DNA from 3 places in the Bradyrhizobium sp. BR 1433 genome. Region 1 is predicted to be linked to each of the others. Evidence: predicted binding sites of a transcription regulator. Region 1 holds the regulator's gene; each other region holds the start of a gene.

Region 1 (3,273 bases):
GCGCCAAGGATGCGTTCCTCGTCAAGGAGTGGCTGGCGGCGGACGCCGATGCGCGCACCGCCACCGATGTGTCGCTCGGCGAGGGCGTCTCCTGCGATGCCGGCGGCTGCGTGACCCAGGGACCCGGCGGCGCCTTCGTCGCGCTGACGACCCGGCCGGAGGCGCTGGCGGACGACTGCGAGCGCGCAGGCCTGATCGTGACGACGCGGCCGGCGCCGCAGGGCTGCGCGACATCGGTGATCGATGCCGAGCGGCTGCGCCGCCACGGCGCGCTGGTGCTGCGACGGAGCAGGGACGGCTACGTCGTCGATGCGGTCAAGCCCGGCGGGATCGACCGGCCGTGGTCGCCGGCGGTTCCCGGCGACGGCGAGAGCGAGACGACGCTACGCGCCCCCGCGCCGCGGCCTGCGGTGGATGCGACGCCGGCCGAGACCGATCTGCAGGGCGATGATTAGCCGTGGTCTGGCGAGGGGCCGCTCGGCAGCTCGAACAGGCCGAGATGATATTCGTCGGAGTCGGGGCCGGCGTCGGGCTTCTTGACGAGAGTGAAGGAAGCCTCGGGAAATTGCTCCCAGACTTTCAGGTCGTCGGCCGTTACTGTCAGCCAACCGAACCGGAACATATAGCGGCCCGGTTCCGTGACGCGTCCAGCCTTTTGCCATGTGACCTTATCGACCACCGCGCACGTCCTCCGTGCCCGATGATGCGCCAAGGCGCCGGCCGACGCAAATCTCCTTCTGCGCCCCGGAAGCGGGAGTCCGGGGTCGCCCGAAATTGCTTAGGTCATCCGCCGCCGAACAGCTCATTCCGCGGCGACGATGCGCTCAACCCAAAAACAGCGTTGCGAATGCGGAGGGCCGCCGCTCCACAACCTTCGGCTTCTGCTCGACCGGCGGATGCAGCGCCGGCAATTGCAGCACGCTGACGCGCTGTCCCTCGACCAGCTGGGTCACCAGCACATGGCTGCCGTCGGGGAATTCGACCGCGTCATGATGCCGATCGGGCACGTCGGGCTCGACTTCGTTGAACACGCCGACGCGATAGTTCAGCGTCTTGGTCCAGATCCAGCGGCTGTCGTAGCGAACGTTCTCGGCGAAAGCGAGTTCGGTGCCCGGCAGCATGCAGACCGCGACAGTGGGATCGTTCTCCGAAGCAAAGCCGCGGGTCGACGTGCCGCGGAACGTCGTCGTGATCAGCGTCTCTCCGACAATGGCGGGGCGCGATGCCACGGCGTGCAGACTATAGTCACACATCGGATGGCTCCTCATTTCGAGGTAGCGACCCGTGCCTCTCCTTGAGGCATTAGGGCCTCTACCAGAGTGGACGATAGCGAACGAGCGTCTGCTCGTTTCTGGGCGATTGTACGACTGGTTCGAGACCGCCCCGATCACAAACACGCGACGCTGCGCGAGAGGTATCGGAGCGCATCGGACAGGCCGTACGGTACGCTATCTTTCAAGGAACGATCCGACGTGTTGCTCGTTCCCGGCCGCCGCAAGTATTTGCAGTTCAGTATTTGCGATAAAGGCCGATCAGCTTGCCCTGGATGCGGACCCGGTTCGGCGGCAGGATGCGCACTTCATAGGCGGTGTTGGCCGGCTCGAGCGCGATCGATGCGCCGCGGCGGCGGAAGCGCTTCAGGGTGGCTTCCTCCTCGTCGATCAGCGCCACCACGATGTCGCCGGTATTGGCGACGTCGTTGCGCTGGATCAGTGCCATGTCGCCGTCGAGGATGCCGGCATCGACCATTGAGTCGCCGCGCACCTCGAGCGCATAGTGCTCGCCGGCGCCGAGCATGTCGGGCGGCACGCTGATGGTGTGGCTGCGGGTCTGCAGCGCCTCGATCGGCGTACCGGCGGCGATCCTGCCCATCACGGGGACCGCGACCGGACGGTTGCCGTCGTCCTCGGCAATCGGCGGCGTGCTGGCGCGCCGGCCGAGGGTGCCTTCGATGACGCTGGGCGTGAAGCCGCGGCGACCGTTGCCGCCGCCGGCCGAGAGTTCGGGCAGCTTGATGACCTCGATGGCGCGGGCGCGGTTCGGCAGGCGGCGGATGAAGCCGCGCTCCTCCAGCGCAGTGATCAGGCGGTGGATACCGGACTTCGAGCGCAGGTCGAGCGCATCCTTCATCTCGTCGAAGGAGGGCGGTACGCCGGCCTCTTTCAGACGTTCATTGATGAAACGCAGAAGTTCGTACTGTTTGCGCGTGAGCATCTCGAGTATTCCCCCGGTTGATAGCGTCGTTCGATTCCGAGAACTCTTCTGGTGGGGCCTGCAGGCGGGGCCTGACTTCAGAAGCTCGTGCTCGTTGCACCTGCTTCCACGCGGCTTCCCGATTGTAGACACCAGTACTCGAAACAAATCATGAACGGACACTATATGTTCGATATGTGTTCCGCAACCACTTAATTTCCGGTGAACGCGCTCGGGCGACGCACAATCGGCGCGGTGGGAAAGCCCTATTCGGGTAGCGTCAAGATCTCGCATTCGCTGCCTTCGACGGCCGCCGCCGCGAACGGCGGACGCACGAGAAGTGCCCGTGCCGCAGCGAGATTCCCGAGCAGCGACAAGTCCTGCTGTGTCACCGGCGTTGCGATCAGCGTGCCGTCCTCGCGCGCTTCGAGGCGCGCACGCAGATAGTCCTCGCGCTGGTCGTTGGCGGCGAGGTCGCGGCCGAGCAGGGCGCTCGCGCGGCGATGATGAATCACTTTCCGGCCGCTCAGCGCCCGAATCAACGGCACCAGGAACAGGAAGGCGCAGACATAGGACGACACCGGATTGCCGGGCAGGCCGATCACCCGCATCGCGCCGAGCCGGCCATGCATCATCGGCTTGCCGGGCCGCATCGCGATCCGCCAGAACGCCATCTCGACGCCCTCGGCTTCCAGCGACCGCTTGACGAGATCGTGGTCGCCGACCGAGGCGCCGCCTGTCGTGATGAGGACATCGGCGCGGGCCTCGCGTGCCCGGCGGATACCGGCCGTGGTCGCCTCTACCGTGTCGGCGGCAACGCCGAGGTCGATGGTCTCGGCGCCTTCGGCGCGCGCCAGCGCCCGCAGCGCGTAGCCGTTGGAATAGACGATCTGGCCGGGACCGGGCTGCGAGCCCGGCATCACCAGCTCGTCGCCGGTCGCCAGCACGGCGACCTTCGGGCGGCGGCGCACCGCAAGTTCCGGATAGTTCATGGCGGCCGCCAGCGACAGCGCGCGGTCGGACAGGCGGCTGCCACCGGCGAGCAGCACCTCGCCCTCACGGAAGTCGACCCCGGCCTGG
Region 2 (3,273 bases), 3.6 Mb from region 1:
CCGCCGTGACCACCTTGCGCAGCAGCGGCAGATAGCGGTTGGCGCGGGTCTCGAGTTCCTGGGAAGCGCTGGATCAACTCCGGGCTGATGCGGAAGCCGCGATCGATCAGGCTCAGCACCACCATGGTGACGAGGCGGGTAACCAGCAGCACCGCGACAGTGCCGACGAAATATTGCAGCAGCAGCGAATAGCCGTTGCGGATGTTGAGCGCCCACACTGCCCACAGCGCGAGGTCGAGCGCGATCGCCAGCACATGCCAGAGCGCCGCGAGACGGTTGCGCGTTCGCGCCGCAAGCCCGGTGCGATCGGCCGGCGCGCGGATGGCGTCGGCGACCTGGCGGCGGCACTGCAGGATGATGACGACGACGAACAGATGCACGACCAGCATCACGAGCCGGATCAGCGCGGCATAGCCGGCGCGATGCAGCCCGAGCAGCAGCGCGACATTGGCAAAGGCGATGCCCGAGACGCCGACGGCGACGATGCGCCGGGCCCAGATCTCGATATAGGCCGCGGTCTCGGCACGGACGCGGAACAGGCCGAACGGCCCTGCCAGCGCGCGCACCGCGCAAATCAGGACGCGCGAGAACACATAGGCGTTGACGACGGCAAGGATCACGAGCCGCGTGGTCGATTGATCGCCGATCTCGGTGCCGAGCAGCGCGGTGGCGATGCCGCCGAACACGACGACCGGCAGCAATTCGAGCAGCAGTCGGCCGAGCACGAAGGGCAGCCGGACCAGCGACTGCCAGGCCCGCGCCAGACTGAGCCGGCGCCGCTGCAACTCGGGCGCCGGCGTGACGTCGGCGACCGACGACGGCGGATCGACGCTGGCGAGCGTCTGTACCGGCACGCGCGCGGTCTGCGGCAGCCGCGCTTCCAGGAACGCGACGGGCCGCTTGATGAAGTAGAACACCACCCATTCGACGGCCAGCGCGCAGCCGAACACCAGCGCCAGCTTCCAGGCGATATCGATCAAGAGGCCATAGGCGGCCGGATCGTTGGCGGTGCGCACGAACCAGTAGTAGAACGCCGGGAAATGCGTCAGTGTGCGCGCGACGTCGGCGACCTCGCGCGACATCTCGCCGACCTGCTCGGACACCATCAGCAACAGCTGTGCGCCGAGGCTGTCGGCGGTGAGCGGGATCGGCGAATGCTGCTCCGGCGCAGGCGCCGGCTGTGCCGCCGCTTGCGGCGAGGCATTGGCGATGGCGCGCAGCGTGTTGATGATCTCGCCGCGCTTCTTGTCGTCCTGCAGCGTGTCGAGTGCACGTTTCGCCTGCTCGGGCGTCAGCGCGTCGCCGGTAGCGGGTTGCGGCAGCGCCGGCTTGGCGGCCGGCTGCGCGAGCGCGGGAGAGACGAACAAAGTGAAGACGAGAAGCAGCGCAAGGCGAAGTTTGTGCGACACGAGGGCCTCATAAAATAACTGCGCGACCGCAAACCCTTGGGAGGAATCTGCTCTCGCGCTCGCGCCATGTCGGATACTCCTTTTCGCCCCGATGGTGTGTCGGAAGTTTGCCGCTGTGACGGCCATCTCTTGGCATTTGCCGCAACACAATCGTCACAGGCGTTGAGCCGCGTTTACACTTCCAGTGCGCGTTCCCGGCCGGCTCACTACACGTCAGGGGTGAGACTGCAGAATCTTTCGCTTGACGCACAGGAGCCGCCGTGATGTTCTTACTTTGTTCTTTTGTTCCCAATTGCGTTTCGGGGGTTTCATGCACGACGTTTTTGCCGAGAACGGTCCGGTCAGGCTCTTCATCCATGATGACGACGAGACACCGATAGAATTCATGCGCAACCTGCTGCGCACGGTATTCGGCAAGTCCCGGAAAGAGGCTGTTGCCGTCACCGCGCGAATCGAGGCCCAGAACGGATTCGCATGCGGCCCCTATCCCGCGACGGTGGCCAAGGCACTGCTGGAGTCCGCCCAACAGCTGATCCGCAACAACGGGCATCCATTGCTGATCACCGCATCGGCCGCCGACGCGGCCCGGCCGTGCGATCTCTGTGGCGCGCTGGAGCCCGTCACCGACGTGTTTCTCATCCGCCGGACAGTCTGCCTGTGCGGCAACTGCCTGATCGCCGCGCGGGCAAGCTCGGAAAATCTACCGAGCGAGGAGTTCAGATATGCCTTCATGGCGCTCGATTGGCATTTTGCCGGGACGCCGCGCAATCAGATCATGACCCGGTCGCGACAATTTCCCGGTCACATGCGAGCGGACGTTCAGATCGCGATCGACAGGTTGTTCGATGTGCCGATCCATTTCTTCGGCATTCATGAGCAACACCGCTATGAGACCCTCGCGATTGCCTCGCTGATGGAGAACAGCCGCAACGCGCCGCCGATCGCGCCGCCGCAGTATCACGACGTCGACGTTGGCGAGCCTGAAGTCGGTGAAATGCCTGACCAATGGCTTGTGGCTATGCCAAACCGGAGAGCTGCGCTACGCGGTGCTGCTCAGCTACCATCGTGATTATCAGACCGAGCCGGGCTTGCGGATCGAGCTCGCGGTGCCCGCAGGCGTCGCCGGAAACGCCTTGGTGCAGCGAACCTTTGCCGAGTTGGAAGCGGCCGTGCACGCGGCACGATCCTATCGCGGCAAGATCCTGTCGCTGGAGGATGCCGCCGACTATCGCGGCCGCGCGCGCGGCGTGACCGTGCATCGCCTGCCGACGGTCGCGCGCGATGACGTGATCCTGCCGGACCGGACGCTGCGGCTGCTCGATCGCAACGTGCTCGGCTTTGTCGAGACCCGCGATCGGCTGCGCGGGCTCGGCCAGTCGACCCGCAAGGGCATCCTGCTCTACGGCCCGCCCGGCACCGGCAAGACCCACACCATTCGCTATCTCGCCACCAACCTGCCGGATCACACCACGCTGATCATCACCGCCGAGCAGGTCGGGCTGCTCGGCGCCTATATGAACCTCGCGCGGCTGCTGCAGCCCACCATGGTCGTGATCGAGGACGTCGACCTGATCGCACGCGACCGCGAGGACATGGGCGGACCGTGCGAGGAATCGCTGCTCAACAAGCTGCTCAACGAGATGGACGGCCTGAAGGAGGATTGCGACATCCTGTTCGTGCTGACCTCCAACCGGCCCGAAGAGCTCGAGAGCGCGCTGGCCGGCCGGCCCGGCCGCATCGACCAGGCGATCGAGGTGCCGCTGCCCGACGAGACCGGACGCGGCAAGCTGATCCGGCTCTACGGCAAGGGCCTGCCGCTGGAGCAGCCCGTCATCGACGACGCCGTGCGACGCACCGAAGGCGT
Region 3 (3,273 bases), 330 kb from region 1:
CCGGCAGAACCGACGGCTCTTTCTCGGAGTTGTCGTAGTTCGGCTGGAAATCGACCGTTTCCATGTCGATGTCAGCCAGCACGGCCAGCGCCGCCTTGGTCAGCCGCGCTTCGGTATATCGATAGGCCGCCGGTGGATCGCCGTCGACCGAACCGAAATTACCCTGGCCGTCGATCAGCGGCACGCGCAGCGAGAAATCCTGCGCCATGCGGACCATCGCGTCGTAAATCGACTGGTCGCCATGCGGGTGATATTTACCGATCACGTCGCCGACGACGCGGGCGGATTTCACGTATTTCTTGTCCGGCGTATGTCCCTGCTCATGCATCGAATAGAGGATGCGCCGGTGCACCGGCTTGAGCCCGTCGCGCGCATCAGGCAGCGCACGCGACACGATCACGCTCATCGCGTAATCGAGGTAGGACTTCTTCATCTCGTCGAGAATGGAAACGGGACGAATATCTGAGGGTCCCGGCGGCTCGCCGGGCTTGTGGTCGTCGTTATCGGACAAAGGGGAAATCCGGTCGGTTCTACTGGGGAATCATATAGCCCATCGGGGGCCTGATAACCACCCTTGCGCGGCTCCGGCAAGCCGTTTTTCCGTTCGTTTTTTCATGCACTTACGGGGGGAGCGCCAAGGTTCCCACGGCTTGGTCGGGAAGCGCGTGGCGAATGGCGAACAGCAATGGAAAAATCCCCTATTCGCCACCCGCCATTCGCTACTTGTCTCTCCCGTCAGTGGCCGAAGACCACCGCGTGCATGATCCGCCCGGGCATGAAGGTGAACAGCCCGGCGATGAGCAGTGCGCCAAAGAAGATGCCGATCATCGTGAACCTGTGGCGGCGGACATTGTGGCTCCGTGCGGCCGTGACGCCGAGCGCCAGCATGGCGAGCGAGAAGATCGACAGCAGGTGGATCGGGCTCCAGGGACCAACCAGCTGGATCTGATGGATCCAAAACGAGCTTCCGGCGACCACCAGCATCAGGATCACCCAGATCCAGCCCAGGGTCCGGTGCGGCAGCGTACCCTTGGGGGCGGCGAGCTGGATGGAGCCGAGCACGAAGGCGGCCATCGCGGCAAAGGCGTGGAGCGGGATCGCAGGCGCAGCTTCGAGCAATGGCGCGAGGCTCATAGTGGCGGCCCTCGGGTGAAGCTGGCGGCCAGGCATTAAACGCCGCAGGCCAATGTAAATATCATTTACATCTGGCTGTGTCAAAGTCCAGGGAACCCGCATCCCTATACGTCGAACCACCGACATTCTGACAGAGAGTTACCGGGTTATCCTCATATTCCACACGAGGAAATTGCCGGTCCAGTTCGCAACGACCGTTCCGGGAAATGATCTTCACGGAACGACGCCTGACGAAATCGATGGAAGCGCGACCGCTGCTCAGAACGGGATGTCGTCGTCCATGTCGCTGTTGCGGCTGCCGCCACCCGCGGCGACGGCGCGGCGCGGCGCCGAGCTGACCGGTCCGGCCGAGCCGAAATCGCTGCCGCCATCATCGGAGAAGCTGCCGCCTCCACCACCGCGTCCGTCGAGCATGGTGAGGTTGGAGTTGAAGCCCTGCAGCACGACTTCGGTCGAATACTTCTCGACGCCGCTCTGGTCGGTCCATTTGCGGGTCTGCAGCTGACCCTCGATGTACACCTTGGCGCCCTTCTTCAGATACTGCTCGGCGACCTTGCAGAGGCCTTCGTTGAAGATCACGACGCGGTGCCACTCGGTCTTTTCCTTGCGCTCGCCGGTGCCCTTGTCGCGCCAGGTTTCAGAGGTGGCGATGGAAAGGTTTGCGATCGGACGGCCGTCCTGCGTCCGCCGGATTTCCGGATCCTTGCCGAGGTTGCCCACCAGGATCACCTTGTTCACGCTTCCTGCCATCGCATCATCTCCACTCAAAAACCGGGCGTCCGGACATTCGGCCGCCACTCTCAACCTTCGCCACTTACGTCGCAGGCGTCGTGGATGACCCTATACGCCGGTGCCGGCTCGCCGCCTTTGCCGTCGCGCCGGTTATCCACGGATATCGAGATATAGCACCGGATCCGGCACTGTTCCAGTTTTGTTCGCCACAACCATCCGTAGAAGCGGCCAGTGCCGCCGGAGCGGCAGTCGATCTCGGCGCAGGCCGACGCCCGGCTGCAAGATTTAGCAAAACAGCAAACAAATCAGTAGCTTGCCTTATCGATACTTCTCCCGCGAGTGTTGCATTTGGGAGACTGCGTATCCGGTTGAATCAGCGTATAGCTCCAACCATGGCGCGGGCGCTCGCGTCTGGGATCGTGCTTCGGGACCGTTTGGAAGCCGATCAGGGAGTTGGGGGACTGATAATGAAGAAGTTTTTGCTCGGTACGGTTGCTCTGATTGCGTTTGCTGCGCCTGCAGCGGCCGCCGACCTCGCTGCGCGCCCCTACACCAAGGCGCCGCCGCCGGTGGTTGCCCCGATCCCGGTGGTTGCCCCGATCTATGACTGGACCGGTTTTTACATCGGCGCCAACGGCGGCTGGGGCTCGAGCCACAATTGCTGGGACCAGCTCCCGGCCGGCATCTTCCTCGCCTCGGACGGTTGCCATGATGCAACGGGCGGCGTCGCCGGTGGCCAGATCGGCTATCGCTGGCAGGCCGGCACGTGGGTGTTCGGCCTTGAAGCGCAGGGCGACTGGGCTGACCTGAAGGGCAGCAACGGCAGCGCGATCTTCCCGGGCCTGTTCACCAACCAGTCCAAGATCGACGCGTTCGGCCTGTTCACCGGCCAGATCGGTTACGCCATCAACAACGTGCTGCTCTACGCCAAGGGCGGCGCGGCGGTGACCGACAACCGCTTCAACACCTACTTCACCCCAACCGGCGTGCTGGTCGGCAGCGCCAGCGACACCCGCTGGGGCGGCACCGTCGGCGCCGGCATCGAAGTCGGCTTTGCGCCGAACTGGACCGCGGGCATCGAATACGACCACCTGTTCATGCAGGACAAGACCTACAACCTGATCGCCCCCAACGGTACGCTGAACAGCACCATCCGCGATAGCCAGGACGTCGACCTCGTCACCGTCCGCGTGAACTACAAGTGGGGTGGCCCGGTCGTCGCGCGCTACTGATCGCGCCAAGCCAATTTGATCCAGACGAAAGGCCGGCCTCGCGCCGGCCTTTTTGTTTGTGCGCCGGCTTTTTCGTTGCGTGCGCACGCGCACCTCACCGGGGCCGTTTTCGGTGCGTTGTGGTTTCGCGGATACACACGTTCCGGCATTTCTCTGTAGAAGCACCGGCACGTCA

The links. Region 1 encodes LexA, which represses DNA repair genes until DNA is damaged. Its sites were predicted from a motif close to TGTTCNNNNTGTGTTCNG; they were not measured.
Region 2: a site for LexA is predicted at 1,674-1,691, ahead of ACSKB9_RS21415 (ATP-dependent Clp protease adaptor ClpS). Genes of this name have one in related genera too.
Region 3: a site for LexA is predicted at 2,056-2,073, ahead of ACSKB9_RS02530 (single-stranded DNA-binding protein). Genes of this name have one in related genera too.

The regions. Positions count from the first base shown of each region.
Region 1 is NZ_JBPUGG010000001.1:836,963-840,235, reverse strand. Features, by position in the region: gene ACSKB9_RS04170 (ComEC/Rec2 family competence protein) at 1-455, shown strand, start outside; gene ACSKB9_RS04165 (hypothetical protein) at 452-679, opposite strand; gene ACSKB9_RS04160 (hypothetical protein) at 825-1,253, opposite strand; gene lexA (transcriptional repressor LexA) at 1,510-2,214, opposite strand; gene ACSKB9_RS04150 (molybdopterin molybdotransferase MoeA) at 2,460-3,273, opposite strand, start outside.
Region 2 is NZ_JBPUGG010000001.1:4,401,075-4,404,347, forward strand. Features, by position in the region: partial or broken gene ACSKB9_RS21410 (mechanosensitive ion channel family protein) at 1-1,409, opposite strand, end outside; gene ACSKB9_RS21415 (ATP-dependent Clp protease adaptor ClpS) at 1,720-2,478, shown strand; gene ACSKB9_RS21420 (AAA family ATPase) at 2,381-3,273, shown strand, end outside.
Region 3 is NZ_JBPUGG010000001.1:507,010-510,282, reverse strand. Features, by position in the region: gene gyrA (DNA gyrase subunit A) at 1-511, opposite strand, end outside; gene ACSKB9_RS02535 (DUF2306 domain-containing protein) at 736-1,134, opposite strand; gene ACSKB9_RS02530 (single-stranded DNA-binding protein) at 1,393-1,884, opposite strand; gene ACSKB9_RS02525 (outer membrane protein) at 2,334-3,098, shown strand.